DNA from 4 places in the Pseudoalteromonas sp. PS5 genome. Region 1 is predicted to be linked to each of the others. Evidence: predicted binding sites of a transcription regulator. Region 1 holds the regulator's gene; each other region holds the start of a gene.
What was found. The regulator ArgR, encoded in region 1, controls arginine synthesis, uptake and breakdown. The targets are predictions, from matches to a motif close to ANTGAATANNTATTCANT.
Positions count from the first base shown of each region.

Region 2: a site for ArgR is predicted at 3,222-3,239, ahead of D9603_RS10660 (aspartate aminotransferase family protein). Genes of this name have one in related genera too.
Region 3: a site for ArgR is predicted at 1,998-2,015, ahead of gltB (glutamate synthase large subunit). Genes of this name have one in related genera too.
Region 4: a site for ArgR is predicted at 2,458-2,475, ahead of argC (N-acetyl-gamma-glutamyl-phosphate reductase). Genes of this name have one in related genera too.

Region 1 is NZ_RCSQ01000007.1:62,396-67,052, forward strand. It holds gene serA (phosphoglycerate dehydrogenase) at 1-900, shown strand, start outside; gene mdh (malate dehydrogenase) at 981-1,913, opposite strand; gene argR (transcriptional regulator ArgR) at 2,155-2,622, shown strand; gene D9603_RS01195 (OB-fold-containig protein) at 2,968-3,579, shown strand; gene D9603_RS01200 (hypothetical protein) at 3,842-4,657, shown strand, end outside.
Region 2 is NZ_RCSQ01000077.1:24,706-29,362, forward strand. It holds gene astD (succinylglutamate-semialdehyde dehydrogenase) at 1-672, opposite strand, end outside; gene astA (arginine N-succinyltransferase) at 688-1,701, opposite strand; gene D9603_RS10660 (aspartate aminotransferase family protein) at 1,769-2,980, opposite strand; gene D9603_RS10665 (HDOD domain-containing protein) at 3,337-4,515, opposite strand.
Region 3 is NZ_RCSQ01000037.1:9,911-14,567, reverse strand. It holds gene D9603_RS04875 (PrkA family serine protein kinase) at 1-67, opposite strand, end outside; gene D9603_RS04870 (Fe-Mn family superoxide dismutase) at 254-835, opposite strand; gene D9603_RS04865 (Grx4 family monothiol glutaredoxin) at 1,212-1,556, shown strand; gene gltB (glutamate synthase large subunit) at 2,115-4,657, shown strand, end outside.
Region 4 is NZ_RCSQ01000131.1:3,670-8,326, forward strand. It holds gene D9603_RS15690 (ornithine carbamoyltransferase) at 1-559, opposite strand, end outside; gene argB (acetylglutamate kinase) at 570-1,349, opposite strand; gene argC (N-acetyl-gamma-glutamyl-phosphate reductase) at 1,346-2,356, opposite strand; gene argE (acetylornithine deacetylase) at 2,532-3,680, shown strand; gene D9603_RS15710 (hypothetical protein) at 3,904-4,089, opposite strand; gene D9603_RS15715 (zinc-dependent metalloprotease) at 4,420-4,657, opposite strand, start outside.

The DNA.
Region 1 (4,657 bases):
TCGGTTGCAGAGCTGGTGTTGGGTGAAATCTTGTTATTACTTCGCCGTATTCCTGAGCGCAATGCCAAAGCACACCGTGGTGAATGGGATAAGTCGGCCGATGGCTCCTTCGAAGCTCGCGGAAAAACACTGGGTATTATTGGTTATGGCCATATCGGTACTCAGCTTGGCATAATGGCTGAAAATATCGGCATGAATGTCGAGTTCTACGATATTGAGGATAAACTTACCCTAGGAAATGCAACCCAGCTCCCAACTCTGACGCAATTATTACAGCGTGCTGATGTGGTTAGTTTACATGTACCAGAAACGCCACAAACGAAAAACCTCATCGGTATGGCTGAAATCGAAGTCATGAAACAAGGTGCAATTCTGATCAACGCTTCTCGTGGTACTGTTGTTGATATTGACGCCTTAGCAGAGGCATTAGCGGGTAAAAAGCTATCCGGCGCGGCAATAGATGTCTTCCCAGTAGAGCCTAAGTCGAACAACGAAGAGTTTGTCTCACCACTGCGTGAATTTGACAATGTACTACTGACCCCACATGTTGGTGGCTCAACCCAAGAAGCACAAGAAAATATCGGTGTAGAAGTAGCTGGCAAGCTCACAAAATACTCTGATAATGGCTCAACAGTCACCGCCGTGAACTTCCCTGAAGTATCATTACCTGAGCTATCGAACAGAAGCCGTTTACTGCATGTGCATGTCAACCGCCCTGGTGTGCTGACTCAAATTAACCAAGCATTTGCTCAGCATGGTATCAACATCGCCGCGCAGTATCTGCAAACAGACGAGTCGATCGGTTATGTTGTCATCGATGTCGATAGCGACCATTCAGAAGTTGCGTTGAAAGAGCTGAGCGCAGTAGAAGGTACGCTAAGAGCTCGTATTCTTCACTAAACCCAACAGTGTGAGGGTAAACCTCAGGCATAAAAAAACCAGTCACTGTAAAAGCGACTGGTTTTTTGTATCAGTCTGGCTTAAGCCATGAAATCAACACCTTCTTTGATGTCTTTTTCAAGTGTCGCTAGCATGTCGTCTTTTGCTTTTTGCTCAAACGCACTTAGCTCACCGTAAGGAAGTAACTTCTCTACACCGTTTTTGCCAAGGATAACTGGCTGAGCGAAGAATGTAGCATCGCCTGTGTTACCTTCAACATAGGCGTATTCTAACACTTCTTCACCTTGCAGGCCTTTCACTAGCGAGAAACAGAAACGTGCTGCTGCTGCACCCATAGACAATGTCGCTGAGCCGCCACCAGCTTTTGCTTCAACCACTTCAGTACCTGCGTTTTGAATGCGAGTAGTAAGTGAAGCAACTTCTTCGTCAGTAAACTCAACACCTTCAACTTGAGAAAGAAGAGGCAGAATTGTAGTACCTGAGTGACCACCAATTACTGGGATCTTAACTTCAGAAACATCTAGACCTTTTAGCTCTGCGATAAAAGTTTCAGCGCGGATAACGTCAAGCGTTGTTACACCGAATACACGAGCTGGATCATAAGTTCCTGCTTTTTTGAATACTTCAGCAACGATTGGTACCGTGCCATTTACTGGGTTTGTAATGATACCGACAAGTGCTTTAGGGCAGTTTTTAACAATACCTTCAGCAAGCGTTTTGATGATACCAGCATTTACATTGAATAGATCAGCACGGTCCATACCCGGCTTACGCGGCATACCAGCAGGGATAAGCACTACGTCAGCACCAGCTAGTGCTGGGTCTAGGTCATCTTTACCATAACCTGCAACAGTTACCGCAGTTGGGATGTGAGATAAGTCAACTGCAACACCAGGTACAACAGGTGCAACGTCATAAAGCGCTAACTCAGAGCCAGCTGGTAGACCATTTTTAAGCAATAAAGATAGAGCTTGACCGATACCGCCAGCGGCACCTAATACAGCAACTTTCATGTGAATTCTCCATAATTTGAAGGTGGAATTGAGTGTGCAGTAAAGATAATGAAAAGCGCAGGTAAACACAAATATATCACGGCTATTTTCAAGATTTTTTGACTAATGTCTTAAGTAAAAGTGTAAAGATCGCGACACTTTGTGCGCCAATGCTTTACGACAGCGATTTTGGTCGCGCAAATTTGGGGATCCTTACGGTTTTGTGTAGAATTTAAAAATTAGCCGTAAAAGAAGATAAACTATGCAGCCGCAAGAAAAACAAGAAGCACTTATCAAAGCATTTAAAGCGATTCTAAAAGAAGAAAACTTTGGCTCTCAAGGTGAAATTGTTGATGCGCTCAAACAACAAGGGTTTGACAATGTTAGTCAAAGTAAAGTCTCCCGTATGCTTAGCAAGTTTGGCGCTGTAAGAACCCGTAATGCAAAGCAGGAAATGGTTTATTGTTTACCAGCTGAGATGAGCGTGCCCACGGCAAAAAGCCCACTACGCCAACTAGTCGTAGACATTATGCACAATGAAATGATGATCATTATTCGCACCAGCCCAGGAGCTGCCCAGCTAATCGCGCGATTATTGGACTCTCTTGGCACAGCAGATGGTGTACTAGGTACCATAGCCGGTGACGATACTATTTTTATTGCACCAGCTAAAATATCAGAAATAGACGTGACCCTAGATAAAGTAAAGACACTATTTGATAACGTATAATACTTCGCCGCGCTGGTATCACAACTGGCGCGATTTCCCCGCCTCAGCTTATTGCACACAGCTAAACAAATGGGTTAAAACAACAGCAAATATTTAGTTGACATAATATGTCTCATTGTGGCAACTTTAGATACACAGGGTGACTATTTCTCACCTTACAAGAGGGACAGCTTGTTTTATACCAATTATCTATTGAGTATTATCAGCAACACAGCATATCGATTATCCCTCGTTCAGCTATAATGCAATGCGCTGTCAAGTCGTGAAAGCAAAAACCCATGAACACGCAGCCTTTTCTAATTATTTGCTGAGCACAAAGTAAATACGAGGAGTTAAGGAGCGCAAATGGAATTTTTAAATACAGCATTTACTTTTCCTACGATCATTTTTTCAACCTTACTATTGATCGTCATCTTATTTTGGATAATAGCTCTGCTGGGCTTGGTAGATCTCGATATTTTAGAGAGTGATGTTGATATTGAAGCGAACACTGCTTCAAGTAGCTCGTATTGGCAACTCGCATTTGGTGGAGTGCCACTGAGTATCTCACTGAGCATTATTATATCGCTTGGCTGGATTATCAGTTTATATACTCAGCAGCTTTTTGCTTATTTGCTCGGTAATGGTATTTCCTATTATTTGATAGGTACAGTATTCATGCTCGCCAGCCTTATCGTAGCTTTACCACTTACCGCGCTGTTGGTAAGGCCTTTACGACGCTTTTTTGAAAGCCAAGAAACCACTTCAAAACATGCGCTGGTTGGACTTGAGTGTACCATCGCCACGTCACGCGTAAGTAGCACCTTTGGTCAAGCCAGAGTATATATTCAGGGTACTGAACAACTGATTGAGATCCGTTCAGACGAAGACAATACCTTCACCATAGGAGACAGTGCGTTACTTATTGACCATGACATCACGACCCATAGCTACACGGTTGCAGCTAAACCTTGGTAATTGCCCACTTACTCTGCTCAATTAGTGACAGAGTAGAACACACAATTAACTCGTATCTGAAGTAAAAATAAAGTGCTTGTTAAATCGGACTCAACAGCCTTTTTATCTAGCCAACAGCTTTACACAGAGCGTACTTAGTCACCTATCTATTTGCAGCAGGAACATAACTATCAATGCAATGGGTGAAACATACAAAACAACGGAATTAAAACACGAGCCACTACTTCTGGTTCAAACTATATAGCGCAAAGCAGGAACAAGCATGGAATTTCTAAATAACCTCGGACCGGTACTCGCAATCGCGGGAATAGCCATTGTAATCATATTCGCCATTTTACTTTTAATAGGTAAATTCTACCGTAAGGTTGAGCAGGGTCAGGCATTAATCATCAACAAAATGAAAAATGAGCCTGATGTTACTACCACAGGCGGTGTTGTATTACCCGTGATCCACAAAATGGAAGTGATGGATATTTCAACTAATCGCATGGTATTAGAGCGCCGTGATAACAGCGGCCTCATCTGTAAAGACAATATCCGTGCCGATATTGCCATTACCTTTTATATCCGCGTCAACGAAAATAAAGAAGACATTCTACGTGTTGCAAAGCAAGTAGGTTGCGCTCGCGCATCAGCACCAGAAACCTTGCAAGCACTGTTTGAGGCCAAATTCTCAGAAGCCTTGAAAACAGTAGGTAAACGTATGAACTTTGAGGAGTTGTTTACTCACCGTAATGAATTCCGTGATGCAATTAAAGAGGTGATTGGCCAGGATTTATCGGGCTATACATTAGAAGATGTCGCGATTGATTACCTTGAGCAAACTTCTATTGATAAACTAGATCCAAATAACATCCTCGACGCTGAAGGTATTCGTCGTATTACCGAAAAAACCTCTAGGCAAAACGTTGAAACCAATCAGCTTAAATGTGATGAGAAAGCGCAGATCGACAATCAAAACCAAGCTGCATTCGAAAAAGCCGCAGAAGTTGAGCGTCAAAGAGAAGATGCAAGCGCAAAACAACGTCGTGAAATTGAATCGGTGCGTGCAAGAGAAGCTGCTGAAGCGGAGCGCGTG
Region 2 (4,657 bases), on a different contig from region 1:
CCCGGTAAAGAATAAGCCGTCGATACCAGCATGTGACGCCAGTGCCTTACCAGTTTCAACTTCACCTTGAACTAAGTTAATCACGCCCGCAGGAAGACCCGCTTGTTGCCAGTATTTAAGCGTAAGCTCAGCAACGTATGGTGTGAGTTCAGACGGCTTGAAAATAACCGTGTTACCAGCCAGTAGCGCAGGTACAATGTGACCATTAGGTAGATGGCCTGGGAAGTTATATGGGCCAAACACCGCAACCACGCCGTGCGCTTTATGACGAATAACTGCACGACCAACAGGCATTGGATTTTCAACCACGCCAGTACGCTCTTGATAAGCTTTCTCAGAAATTGCGATTTTACCTACCATAGCGCCCGCTTCGGTGCGAGTTTCCCAAAGTGGTTTGCCCGTTTCTTTAGCAATTGCGATGGCCAACTCTTCGCTATTTTCTTTTAGTACTTCAGCAAAACGCTTAACAATTTCTAAGCGCGCTGCAAAGCTCATGTCGCTCCATGAATAGAAAGCTTCACGTGCTGCTTTTACTGCGCTATCAACTTGCGCTGCTGTTGCTGCGTTTGCTGTCCAAATTACGTCGTTGTTTGCTGGGTTTACAGAGCTAAAGCTTTCGCCTTGTCCTGCAATCCACTCACCGTTAATTAGTTGTGCTGCATGTGTTGTCATAATCTGTTCCCAATCTTAAATCTTCACTAGGCTTACTTGATCGCCTTCTTCTACTTTTAGCGCCGCAGCAACATGTGGAGCAAGCGTTATCTCATTGTCATCAGACAAAGTTAACTCTATGACCGCTGCGCGATAGTCCACAAGTTTATCATTTGCGACCATAACAGGGAATCCACCTTGACTATCGCCTATTTTCACTGTGCGCTTTTCGCTATTGCGTACCGTGCGAATATTGCTCACTTTGGCTTCAACAGTAGGGCCTGCGTCAAAAATATCAACGTAACCGTTAAAGGTGAAACCTTCACTCTTTAATAACTCAATCGCAGGGCGAGTATTGTCATGTACCTCACCAATCACCGCTTGTGCTTCTTCACTGAGCAGATTCACGTAGATTGGGTATTTTGGCATTAGCTCTGCAATAAAGACCTTTTGGCCAATACCCGTGAGGTAATCAGCAGTTGGGAAGTCCATAGAGAAGAAATGCTCTTCAAGCCACTGCCAAAATGGACTTTCACCTTGTTCATTCGACACGCCGCGCATTTCTGCAATCACGGTTTCGGCAAAGCGCGCACGATGTTGATTAATAAACATAAAGCGAGAGCGAGATAAGAGTTTGCCGTTGCTTCCCTTACGATAACCATCCTTTAAGAACAGCGTGCATAGTTCCGTTGCGCCAGTGTAATCATTACATAGCGTTAAAATATCCACTGCTTTGTAAACATTCAGCGTGCGAGAAGAATGGATCACTTTGCTCAGATGGTAATGATAAAACGCATCATCCAAACCAACCGCAGCTTCGATACCACTGGTACCAACCACCTCGCCAGTTTCTGTATCTTCTAATACAAATAAATACCCTTCATCAAAAGGCTTGTCTGCTTGCTTACCAAATGAAGCAACTGAACGTGCAATCTTCTTCTGTAATAGCTCTTCGTTAACAGGCAAAGAGGTAAAACCGTGGCCTGATTCATGAGCAATGTTTAAAAGCGCTGGATAATCGCTTTCTTGGATTGGGCGAAGGATCATCATGAGCCCGCTTACTCCTCAAAAATGTGGATAACAACAAGGCCACCAAAAGGTGACCTTGCAATCAGTATTAGGCGTTGTTAGCAACTACCGCAGCAACCGCTTTTTCAAAGCGTGCCATTCCTTCGCGAATGTCAGCATCAGGAATAACTAAAGATGGAGTAAAACGTACCACGTTTGCACCAGCCACAAGTGACATCACGCCTTGTTTGATACCTTCAACCAAGAACTCTTTTGCTTTGCCTTGATACTTTTCAGTAACTACGCCACCAAGCAATAGACCTTTACCACGTACTTCACTAAATACGTTGTACTTTTCGTTGATGTCATTAAGTAATTCACGGAAAAGCTGTTCTTTTGCTTTTACACCGTCAAGCACTTCTGTTGTGTTAACGGTATCAAATGCAGCTTCAGCAACCGCACAAGCTAATGGGTTACCACCATATGTTGAACCGTGAGTACCTACTTTTAGGTGCGCAGCAATTTCAGTGGTCGTGATCATTGCCCCGATAGGGAAGCCACCACCTAGTGCTTTAGCTGTGGTTAGAATGTCTGGCGTTACTCCTAAACCTTGGTATGCGTAAAGTTCACCTGTACGACCAACACCAGTTTGTACTTCGTCAAAAATAAGTAGCGCGTTGTGTTTATCACATAGTTCACGCACACCTTTAACAAACTCAGCGGTTGGTGCAATAATGCCACCTTCACCTTGTAGCGGTTCCATCATCACTGCACAAGTATTGTCAGAGATAAGAGCTTCAAACGCTGCTAAGTCGTTGTAGTTTGTGTGAACTACATCGCCAGGCTTTGGACCAAAACCATCCGAATACGCAGCTTGACCACCAACAGTAACCGTAAAGAATGTACGGCCGTGGAAACCTTGATTAAATGAAATGATTTGCGATTTTTCAGCACCGAACTTGTCAAGTGCCCAACGGCGCGCAAGTTTTAGTGCCGCTTCGTTCGCTTCTGCGCCAGAGTTGGCGAAGTAGACCTTTTCTGCAAATGTTGCATCAGTAAGCTTTTTCGCAAGACGTAGTGCAGGCTCATTAGTCATTACATTAGACAAATGCCAAATTTTTTCGCCTTGCTCTTTTAATGCGCCCACCAAAGCTGGGTGACAATGACCTAAACAGTTAACTGCGATACCACCAGCAAAGTCGATGTATTCACGACCTTCTTGATCCCACACGCGAGAGCCCTCGCCTTTTACTGGGATCACAGCAGAAGGTGCGTAGTTAGGTACCATTACGTCGTCAAACAATTCACGATTGATAGTCATTTTATTTCCTCATATTTGGTGAGTGAAAGTGCAAACAAGGAGTCATTCCGTTTGAAGGTTGGCGTATTGCCACCGCTTGATAGGATATTTATTCACACCAATTAGGTGCTATGTATTTTGACCCGCCCCTTGATGGCACAAAATTCATACGCTCATTATTTCAGAAAAAGCGCCATTTGTCTCACTTATAGCATGTTCCCAGCCCTTTGCATTCAAGGGTTTAACATATATTCTCAACTCAAGTGAATAACTATTTAGGGCTGATATTCAGGGCAAAGCAAGCACGATGCAGCCTTGCACAGATCATTAAAGGTTAGGTTCTGAATGAATAGTCGCAAAAAAAATTCCGTTTTTTTTTACAAAATCGTCAACTGAAGGTTATGGAATGCACATTTTGCCAATTGCTGACGCATTTCTTCAGTGAGTTCTAGGTGACTGAGTAAAATCTCAGCTTCGTCATCTTCTATCAACTGACTGTCTTTTAAAACAAGCATTTGAGCATAGCCATAGGCTTTTTGCATCACTTGTGTCAGTGGTAACGGATCCGCTATTTTTTTATGCGATTTTGGTAAATAAGTTTGCGAATACTCTTCCATTACCGCATTAAAGGGAAGGTAACGCAGCTCCATTTTCTCTATTAGTTTTCGAGATATATCTGCGGAGTGTTCTAACAGCAAGTTACGCAAAAATAGGGGATCTGGAGATAGCTCCATTAGCGCGGTATGTAGATCTTTTTGCTTTTTATCACGGGCGATTTGTACTTTGGCTTGCCATACTCTTTCAAAAGTACGTAAATACAGTCTGACTAACGCAATTTTGCCCAGTTCAAGTAACATTCCCAAGGTAAAGGCATGTTGTTCTTTAACACCAAAAAATGGGGCAAGCTCCTTTGCTGCAATAGCAGTGCTCATACTTAGCTCCCGCATTTTACGCTTCATTAAGCCAAACGGTTCTGTTGCATGGGGCATCCAATGCCTCACCGCCATCGTCGGGATCACCATTTGCAGGTTTTCTAAGCCCAAATACCTCAGTGCCAGCGCGGGGGTATCGACTTTAATCGATGTGCCTTTGCTATTTTTCTTACGATACTGCGGCAAATTCACCAAAGATACAAGCTCTCGCCCTAACCAACTGAGGTCATTTACGAGTGGCTCTAATCGCCCTACTGACGCTGAACGCACAGCCAAAATATCAAAAATGGCAGGAACCGAATCTTGAATGCCAACCACTTCATGGTAAATGGTATCAAGATCATGTAATTGTTTTGCAATTGCCTCTTCAATAACTGAATGTAAGTGCTTACTTGCTTTAGCTATGTATTTATGATGAGTCGTACTGCTTTCCTGTCGTTTTGCAGCCGCAGCAATCTCCACCTCAAGCATGGTACGCTGGGCAATATTTTCTCCATAACTAATATCAAAAGTATGGATATAGCCGATTTGCTTTTGGGCAAAGTTAAGGCTGATAAGAAGGTCATGGGCGCGCTCAGAAAGCGCTTGTGCCATTCTAATTTGCTTATTTTCTTGCGTCGTCATGCATGCTACTTATCTAAAGGAAACAATGAGTTTAGCACTCAACAGATAGTCGTATTGTTCGATATTATACCACTAAAGGCAATATTAAAGTTTTATTGTGCGTATCTTAAAGCACTGACAGAAACGTCATCTCCAAGCTTAT
Region 3 (4,657 bases), on a different contig from region 1:
CCGCGATAGTGTACTCTTCTTCTTGCGCGGCTTCATATCTGGCCTGATAATGTTCAAAGATTGTCATAACGACCTCCAGTAAGCTACCTTGTATGGATTGCGGATCATAGATTAGGAAAGGTTACTTAAAGCTTAGTCGTGATATGAATAATACCCAAAAAAAACTAGATTTTTTATGTATTAATGTTGAATTACAGGCGCAAAAAAGGGTGCCTAAGCACCCTCATTATTGCATCAATGATGATAGTTGATGTTAAGCTAGGTTGCTGTTTGCAAAGTCCCAGTTAACAAGTGCCCAGAAACCCTTTAGGTATTCAGGACGGACGTTACGGTAGTCGATATAGTAAGCGTGTTCCCAAAGATCAACTGTGATAATTGGTGTAACACCTTCTTCAGTCAGCGGCGTAGCTGCGTTTGAAGTATTTACGATATCTAAAGAGCCGTCAGCAAGTTGAACTAACCAAGTCCAGCTTGAGCCAAAGTTATTTACCGCTTTGTCATTAAAAGCTTCTTGGAACGCAGCAAATGAGCCCCATTTCGCGTTGATTAGCTCCGCAACTTTACCTGTTGGTTCGCCACCTGCATTTGGTGCTAAGCTGTGCCAGTAGAACGTATGGTTCCAGATTTGAGCAGCATTGTTGAAAACACCACCTTCAGAGCTACAAACGATCTCTTCTAGTGATTTACCTTCGAAGTCAGTACCTTCAATTAAACCATTTAGCTTTACAACATAAGTGTTGTGGTGTTTGCCGTGGTGGAATTCTAACGTCTCTTGAGAGATGTGCGGCTCAAGTGCGTTTAGTGCATAAGGTAGTGACGGTAGTTCAAATGCCATATTAATCTCCATTTTTTTGGTTGATTTGCCAACAACTCATACGAAAGCAAGCTAACATTAGCCCACTTTTCTATACCATTGGCTTTTATAGTGATACTATAATTCCTGACTATTTTACTCAAGTTTTGGCAAACAGCAATGCGTGCCAGTGACTTAATGACTTATAATACATATTCTTTGTGAACCGATGCCGAATAGCAGCCTTCACATGGGCAATAAATGAGCTCAGTTTAGGCGCTATACCGTTGCTTCTAACCTATCGTGCGGCTGGCGTAGTGGTTTACTAATGTGTGTTGTAATAGTGAGTAGCAAGCTAAAGTGCCGATATTAGCGTGCTGTACATAAATATCGGAAAAACGTCATTTTGAGGTAACTAATGGAAACTATTGATAAGATTAAACAACAGATCGAAGAAAACCCAATTATTCTTTATATGAAAGGGTCTCCTAAACTCCCTAACTGTGGTTTTTCTTCGCAAGCATCTCAGGCTTTGATGGCGTGCGGTGAGCAGTTTGCGTATGTAGATATACTACTAAACCCTGATATTCGTGCAGAGCTACCGCATTATGCAAACTGGCCTACCTTTCCACAACTTTGGGTTGAAGGTGAGCTGATTGGTGGTTGTGACATCATTATTGAGATGTTCCAAAAAGGTGAGCTTCAACCACTAATCTCAGAAACAGCTGCTAAGTATAAAAAAGATGATGCAGCGGCTGAATAATGTCATACCTGCAGAGCATAAGCTCTGCCGCCCTAACTTTTTTGGTTAACTTCCTCCCTTTTTATACTTTTACTCGTTTATTAATCGCCTGATCCCTTCACTAGACAATTACGCGTTTCAATTTCGACCCAACTTTTGTTTATTTAGTTGACGTGTACGTCAACTAAAACAGGTTTGCCGCTGCATATTTATATAGCCATTCTCATGTGGTGCTTGTTAGCCAGTCTTTGATTTATAGTAATTGTGTGAATATTTATTCATGTTTTAATTTTGGTTATGTTTACGTAAACGTTTACGTAAACGTTTACTTGTGTGGATCTTGTGGCCATTACACACTTGTTGATACCGGTGTCATTTTGCAAATTTATATTCAATATTTTCAAAATGATAAATTTTGATTGATTTGGGTAACTTGTATTACCAATGAGAAATATTCAACTTAATGAATATATATTCATTTTTGTGTTGACTCTACTTTCAATCAAGGCTAATTTTGAGTATCTGCCAGCATTTCGTCGTACCGTCATGGGCTGGCCGTTGTAGCAAGGGGAGGAGTCTATGCTATATGACTCAAAATTAGAAAAAGATAACTGTGGGTTTGGTTTGATTGCGCATGTGAGCGGACAGCCGAGCCATAAACTGATCCGAACAGCCATAACTGGTTTAGACCGTATGCAGCACCGTGGTGGTATTTCTGCCGATGGCAAAACAGGTGATGGGTGTGGATTATTGTTGCAAAAACCAGATAGCTTCTTTCGAGCTATTGCTGCCGAAAATGAGTGGCACATAGGTAAAAACTATGCGGTTGGCATGATATTTTTAAATCAAGATGAAGCGCTAGCAGCAGCGGCAGAAAAAGTCATTTGTGAAGAATTAGAAAAAGAAACACTGACGGTGATTGGTTGGCGTGAAGTACCAACTGATCCATCCATGCTTGGCCCTATTGCCAAAGCACAATTACCTGAGTTTAAGCAAGTTTTTATCGGTGCGCCAGAAGGTTGGCGTCCTAAAGATTTAGAGCGACGCCTTTATATTGCGAGGCGTCGGATTGAAAAAAGCTTGGAGCAGGACGAGCAATTTTATATTTGCAGTTTGTCTGGTTTGGTGACTATCTATAAAGGCTTGATGATGCCAGTGGATTTACCTAACTTCTATTCTGATCTTGCTGACATCCGTATGACGAGTGCTATTTGCGTATTTCACCAACGCTTCTCAACCAATACTCAGCCTCGATGGCCTTTGGCTCAACCATTTCGCTATTTAGCACACAATGGTGAGATCAATACAATTCAAGGCAATCGTCAGTGGGCGCGTGCTCGGGCCTACAAGTTTGCTTCACCGCTATTACCTGATTTACAAACGGCAGCGCCGTTTGTCAATGAGACTGGATCTGATTCCTCTAGCTTAGACAACATGTTAGAGCTGTTTTTAGCGGGTGGGATGGATCTGTTTCGAGCAATGCGTATGCTTGTGCCTCCCGCATGGCAGAAAAACCGCGCTATGGATGAAGATCTTCGCGCATTCTATGATTTTAATTCTATGCACATGGAGCCATGGGATGGCCCCGCTGGGATAGTGATGTCAGATGGTCGTTTTGCTGCTTGCAACCTCGACCGTAATGGCCTAAGACCCGCGCGCTATGTGATCACTCAAGACGGGTTTATTACCCTCGCATCTGAAGTGGGCATTTGGGATTATGCACCTGACGAAGTCATTGAAAAAGGCCGTGTAGGACCAGGTGAGTTATTGGTGGTCGATACTTTACATGGCAAGATTTGGCAGTCCGATGAAATTGATCAAGATCTGAAATCCAGACACCCCTATAAGACTTGGCTTGAGCAGAATGTAAAACGGTTAACGCCATTTGAAGCGTTAGATGAGCAAGCATCAGGTAAACGCGATCTAGATGATGAGACCTTGGTAACGTACCAAAAGCAGTTCGGTTACACAAATGAAGAGCTAGATCAAGTTATTCGTGTGATGGGTGAAAATGGCCAAGAAGCAACAGGCTCAATGGGAGATGATACACCTTTTGCTGTTTTGTCTGAGGGGCACCGCTCAATCTTCGATTACTTTAGACAAAAATTTGCGCAAGTCACAAACCCGCCCATAGATCCGCTGCGTGAAAATCATGTTATGTCTTTGGCTACCTGTATTGGCCGAGAGCAAAACGTTTTTAACGAGACTACAGGTCACGCTAAACGCTTACAATTTGCTTCTCCAGTGTTAACGTATTCTGACATGCAGCAATTGCTGCATGCAGATGATGACCATTATTGCGCTTGCAAAATTTCATTAATATATAATGCAGAGGAGTCCTTGCGCGCAGCTATTGAACGAGTTTGTAAGGAAGCAACAGAAAAAGCACGTAGTGGTTGCGTTATGTTGATCTTAACCGACCGAGACATAGCAGCTGGAAAACACATTATACCAGCTGCTATGGCTGTGGGGGCAATACAACAACGTTTGGTGAATGAAAACCTACGTTGTGATGCAAATATCATTGTTGAAACCGGCAGTGTTCGAGATCCCCACCAATTTGCTGTATTACTAGGCTTTGGTGCCACCGCAATTTATCCCTATTTAGCATATGAAACACTAGTTGATATGTGTGACAAGAAGGTCATTCAAAAATCATATCGGGAAGTTACACTGTCATATCGTGGCGCTATAAATAAAGGTTTATACAAAATCATGTCGAAAATGGGGATCAGTACAATTGCATCCTACCGTTGCTCGATGTTATTTGAAGCCGTAGGTTTGTCTGATGAAGTGGTAGAGTTGTGCTTCAACGGCGTTGCAAACCGTATTAAAGGTGCATGTTTTGATGATTTTGCATTAGAACAACAACAGCTAAACAAACTCGCGTTTAGTAGACGCAAGTTATTATCACATGGTGGTCTATTAAAGTACGTACATGGTGGTGAGTACCATGCCTACAATCCAGATGTTGTACAAACGTTACAAACAGCGGTGCGTTCGGGGAATTATCAGGACTATATAAAATATGCAGAGCTTGTAAATAATCGTCCCGTCACCAATTTACGAGATATGTTAAAGCTCAAAACGGAACAGAACTCAATTGATCTTGAGGAAGTGGA
Region 4 (4,657 bases), on a different contig from region 1:
CATCAGGAGAATGGCCTTTTGGACATACAGCAACAAAGTCACTACCTAATGTCGCTGCAAGCAGCATCAACGAGTGAGTAACGTTATTCCCCTCACCAAGATAGGCAATTTTGATTTGGCTGACATCCTGATAGGTTTCAAATAAGGTAAGAAAGTCAGCTAAAGCTTGGCATGGGTGGTAAAGATCGCACAAGCTATTGACTACAGGAACAGATGAAAACTCCGCCAATGTTTCAAGCGTACTGTGATGATTGACTCGAGCAACTAATCCATCAGCCCATGTTGCGATGTTTAAGGCAAAATCTTTTACAGACTCACGCGCTCCCATGGCGCCATTTTGCTGGTCAAGATAAACGGCATGGCCACCTAATTTGTGAATACCAATATCAAACGAAAGTCGAGTTCTTAAACTCGGTTTTTCAAATAAGGTAACGATAGATTTCCCAGCAAGGACTTGGTTATATTCTTGTGGATGATCCTTTATATTTTTTGCAAGTTTCAGCAACGCGATTACTTTGGCTTGATCTAATTCCAAACCGGTTAAAAAGTGTTTTGTCATGGTTTTGATCCTACGGAAGTATTTGTGTACCCACATGCTCACCATTGAGCAGTGCAATTAAGTTTTCTGGCTTTTTCCAGCTAGAGATGTACACCCCTCGTCGTAAGTGTTGGGCAGCGTGAAGACTGGTCTTAACTTTGACCTCCATCCCGCCCACAATGACCTTTTGTGCGATTAACGTAGTAATTTGTTCTGCGTTGAGCTGATTTAGTGGCTGTTTGTTTTCATCCAGTACCGCAGAAACATCCGTCATCAAAATAAGTTCAGCCCCCAGTTTATTGGCAATTGCAGCGGCTGCTTCATCAGCATTGACATTGTACAAATGACCATCAACACCAATACCCACTGAGCTCACCACTGGTAACTTGTCGAACTCCAATATAGCTTCAAGCATCCCTCCAGCGGTCGCTTCACATGTACCGACACGACCTAATGCTTTTAGTTTTTGAGTGGTCGTAAACCCAGCATCGTACAAGCACAACCCGACAGGATTAAGCTGCGCCGTTATGGCATCTGCCATCAGTTGCTTGTTTGCACAGCCAGCAAGCGCACCAACAATATAAGGCATTTGCTCTTGTGGGCTTATGCGCAGACCTTGATGTTTTGCCGTAGCAAACCCGGCATCTGCTAACCATTTGTCAACTAATGCCCCACCACCATGAACAATTACAAACTGTTTATGTGGTGCACTTTGTTGAATTTGTTTAATGGCTAAAAATAGTGCTTGCGCTGCACCTGATTGATTCAGCACCGCACCACCAAGTTTAATCACCCAAGTTTGTTTGCTCATGCTGACATTCCTAAACCTTGATAATGATCCAACCCCGCCGCCAAATTCATGCACTGTAACGCTTGCCCTGCCGCGCCTTTAAGCAAGTTGTCAATTGCCACCACCACGATCAGCTGATTGCCTTTTTGTTGCCAACCAATATCAACAAAAGGCTGATTTTCAACAGCTTTAATTGATGGAAGTTGACTTGCCTTTAGTCTAATAAGTGGTTCATCAGCCAGCACCTGGTAAGCAGCATCGACTTGATTTGCAGTGACATTTTCCTTCAGAGTGACGTAGATTGTTTCTAAGATACCACGCTTAAAATTTCCTAAATGCGGCGTAAACAACACTGGATGACTTAGATATTTCTCAATTTCGGGGGTATGTCTGTGCGTAAACAAACCGTATGGTGCGAGTGATACCTCACAAAAATGGCTTGTAACATTCGCCTTTCTACCAGCACCTGTTACACCAGAAACAGCGTTGATGATCACAGGCTGCGCTGATATCAAGTCAGCCTGTTGTAATGGTTTGAGTGCATTGAGCGCAGCGGTTGGGTAACAACCAGCAACGGCCACCAACTTCGCCGCTTTAATCGCATCGCCATACCACTCAGCTAAACCATATTGCGCTTGTGTTAGCCAGTCTTGGTATGGATGAGAAAAGCCGTAGTAGGTTTCATAATCCTCATTGTCAGATAAGCGGTAACCACCAGAAAGATCAAATACTCGCTTTCCCATTTGTAAAAACACCGGAGCAAGCTCCACGCTTACCTTATGGTCAGTGCACAAACAAACGTAATCTGTAGATTGTTCAATGAGCGAAAATGCTTGCTGATTTAGTGGTTCAAGTTCAATATCTAACAAGCCTGTATGTTCTGGATATAACTCGCTGATGAGTTTGTGTTTATCTGTGCTTTGTTCAGACACAAAGCAGTGCGTAAGGGAAAATTCAGGGTGTCTGGCAACCAGCTTAGCAAGCTCAGCACCACTGTAGCCGCTCGCTCCGATTATAGATACATTCAACATAGTACTCTCAAGATTAAAAAGTTTAATTGGAATTGTTTTTTCTAAGTGTTGAAGTCAAATCGTCGCATTGCTGCCTCTTAATATATTTATGCTAAAAAAGTGAATTGATATTCACTTTAAACACCTTTATATTTTTATGCAAGAACTTTGAATAAGTATTTTAGGAATTTTTATGAAACTTCCCGCTTTTATGGACATGTACCAACAGCTGATCGCAGCGCCATCTATCAGTGCATTAGAAGAAAGTCTAAACATGAGCAATCGGAATGTGATCCAGCTACTCGCACAGTGGTGCGAAACGTTAGGGTTTACAGTTGAAGTGACGGAACTTGAACAGGCAAAAGGTAAGTACAACCTGATTGCAAGACGAGGTAGTGGTGATGGCGGCTTAATGTTAGCGGGACATACCGATACCGTGCCATTTGATGAAAGTCGATGGCAATTTGATCCATTTAAATTGAGCATGGAAGACAATAAACTTTATGGCCTTGGCAGTATTGATATGAAAGGTTTTTTTGCCTTTGTATTAAACGCTATTGGTGAATTAGATGAGTGTGAGCAATGTGCACCAATCATGATTTTAGCTACCGCTGATGAAGAAACAACCATGGCTGGTGCACAGGCTATCGCTAAGCACCCCAACCTAAGACCTGCACGCTGTGTGATTGGTGAACCTACCGATATGGTGCCCGTCTTTACTCATAAGGGGCATATGACCAGCGCCATTCGTATTGTTGGTCGTTCAGGGCATAGTTCAGACCCTGAACGAGGCCTAAATGCCATTGAGATCATGCACCAAGTGATTGCAAATTTATTAAAGTTAAGAGAAGAATTAAAGAATAAATATTCAATAAAACATTTCGCAATTCCCTATCCAACTCTAAACCTTGGGCACATCCATGGTGGCGATAATGCAAACCGTATTTGTGGCTGCTGCGAATTACATATTGATATACGCCCTTTACCTGGGTTGAGTATTAAAGAGCTACAAGGCATGTTGATAGATGCAGTTGCGCCCATTAACGCTCGCTATCCACACTGTGTTTCGGTTATGGATATGCACGACCCTATTCCTGCGTTTACTGGCTCGACAGACTCTGCGCTGGTCAAGATGGCTGAGCGCATATCAGGGCAGCAAGCGATTGCGGTTAACTACTGTACTGAAGCACCATTTTTGCAGCAACTTGGCTGCGAAACCATTGTGATGGGGCCAGGCTCTATTAACCAAGCACACCAACCAAATGAATTTCTAGCAATGGAAAAAATTCAGCCCAGCCAAGCGATACTGACACGTTTGATTAAAGAGAGTTGCTTTTTATAGAAGTCATAAAGAGAGGGTATATAACCATCTTAAGATTTGGATAAATATTGGGTTTATATCCTTTATCTTTATTGAGTAGTCTATTTTGAGGCGAGAAAGTATTGCCGATAGCCGCGCTCTGCTATCGCTAACAGTAGATACTAAAAAACCTCGCCATATTTTGACGAGGTTTTTCTATATCAGTAGCAACCTGAGTTCAGGTTTACCTGATTACTGAATAGGCTTACATTTCAGTTTTACAAATCACAATAGACATAGTGTATGTAGTCGGTCTGTCGCAACGTAAACCATCGCTGTTACATAGGTTTGTTGCTACACCACCGGCAATAGCTGGAGTTGCGTTTACAGGTAGCGCTTTGTTATCACGAGATAGATTTTTGATGCTTTTTTTATTTAGGTTTAGTTTCATTTTCAATTTTCCTGTTGAAATAATCCAATATCTCAGAATACAGCCAATGTTATCACTTAACGAAATAATAAAACTGGCCTAATTATGTCTGCTAAATTGAGTTTGTACCCATACAAGCCTAAATAGCAGTCATTTGAAATTACCAAAAAAGGTACTATTGTCAATAAATAATTTCTTTTTTGTTGATAATTTAGCTTTCAATAACACTAAAAAAGTGCACAGTTCTATATTCAAGCAGTAAGGCTTGAACTCAAACAAACAACGACTAAAGAGCATGTTATTAATCCAAGTTCAAGCAAAGTGAAAACCACCTATGGTGAAGGTTGTATATTAGATTGGTGAGCCTGGTGGCATATCGAGTGTTTTAAAGTGCCCGCTCCATTCACCTGAACGTAGATACTGGTTTATTTGCTCAGCTAGCATATGCCTGAACGCCTTATCAAATGATACGTCGTTAAACACCGATGAGTGGCTAAACGCGCTCACTATTTTTGCTAAATAAAACTTTAGTTGCGCTTGCACTTCAGGAGCGACCTTATCACTTTGACTCAGTGTCACCAGTTTCACC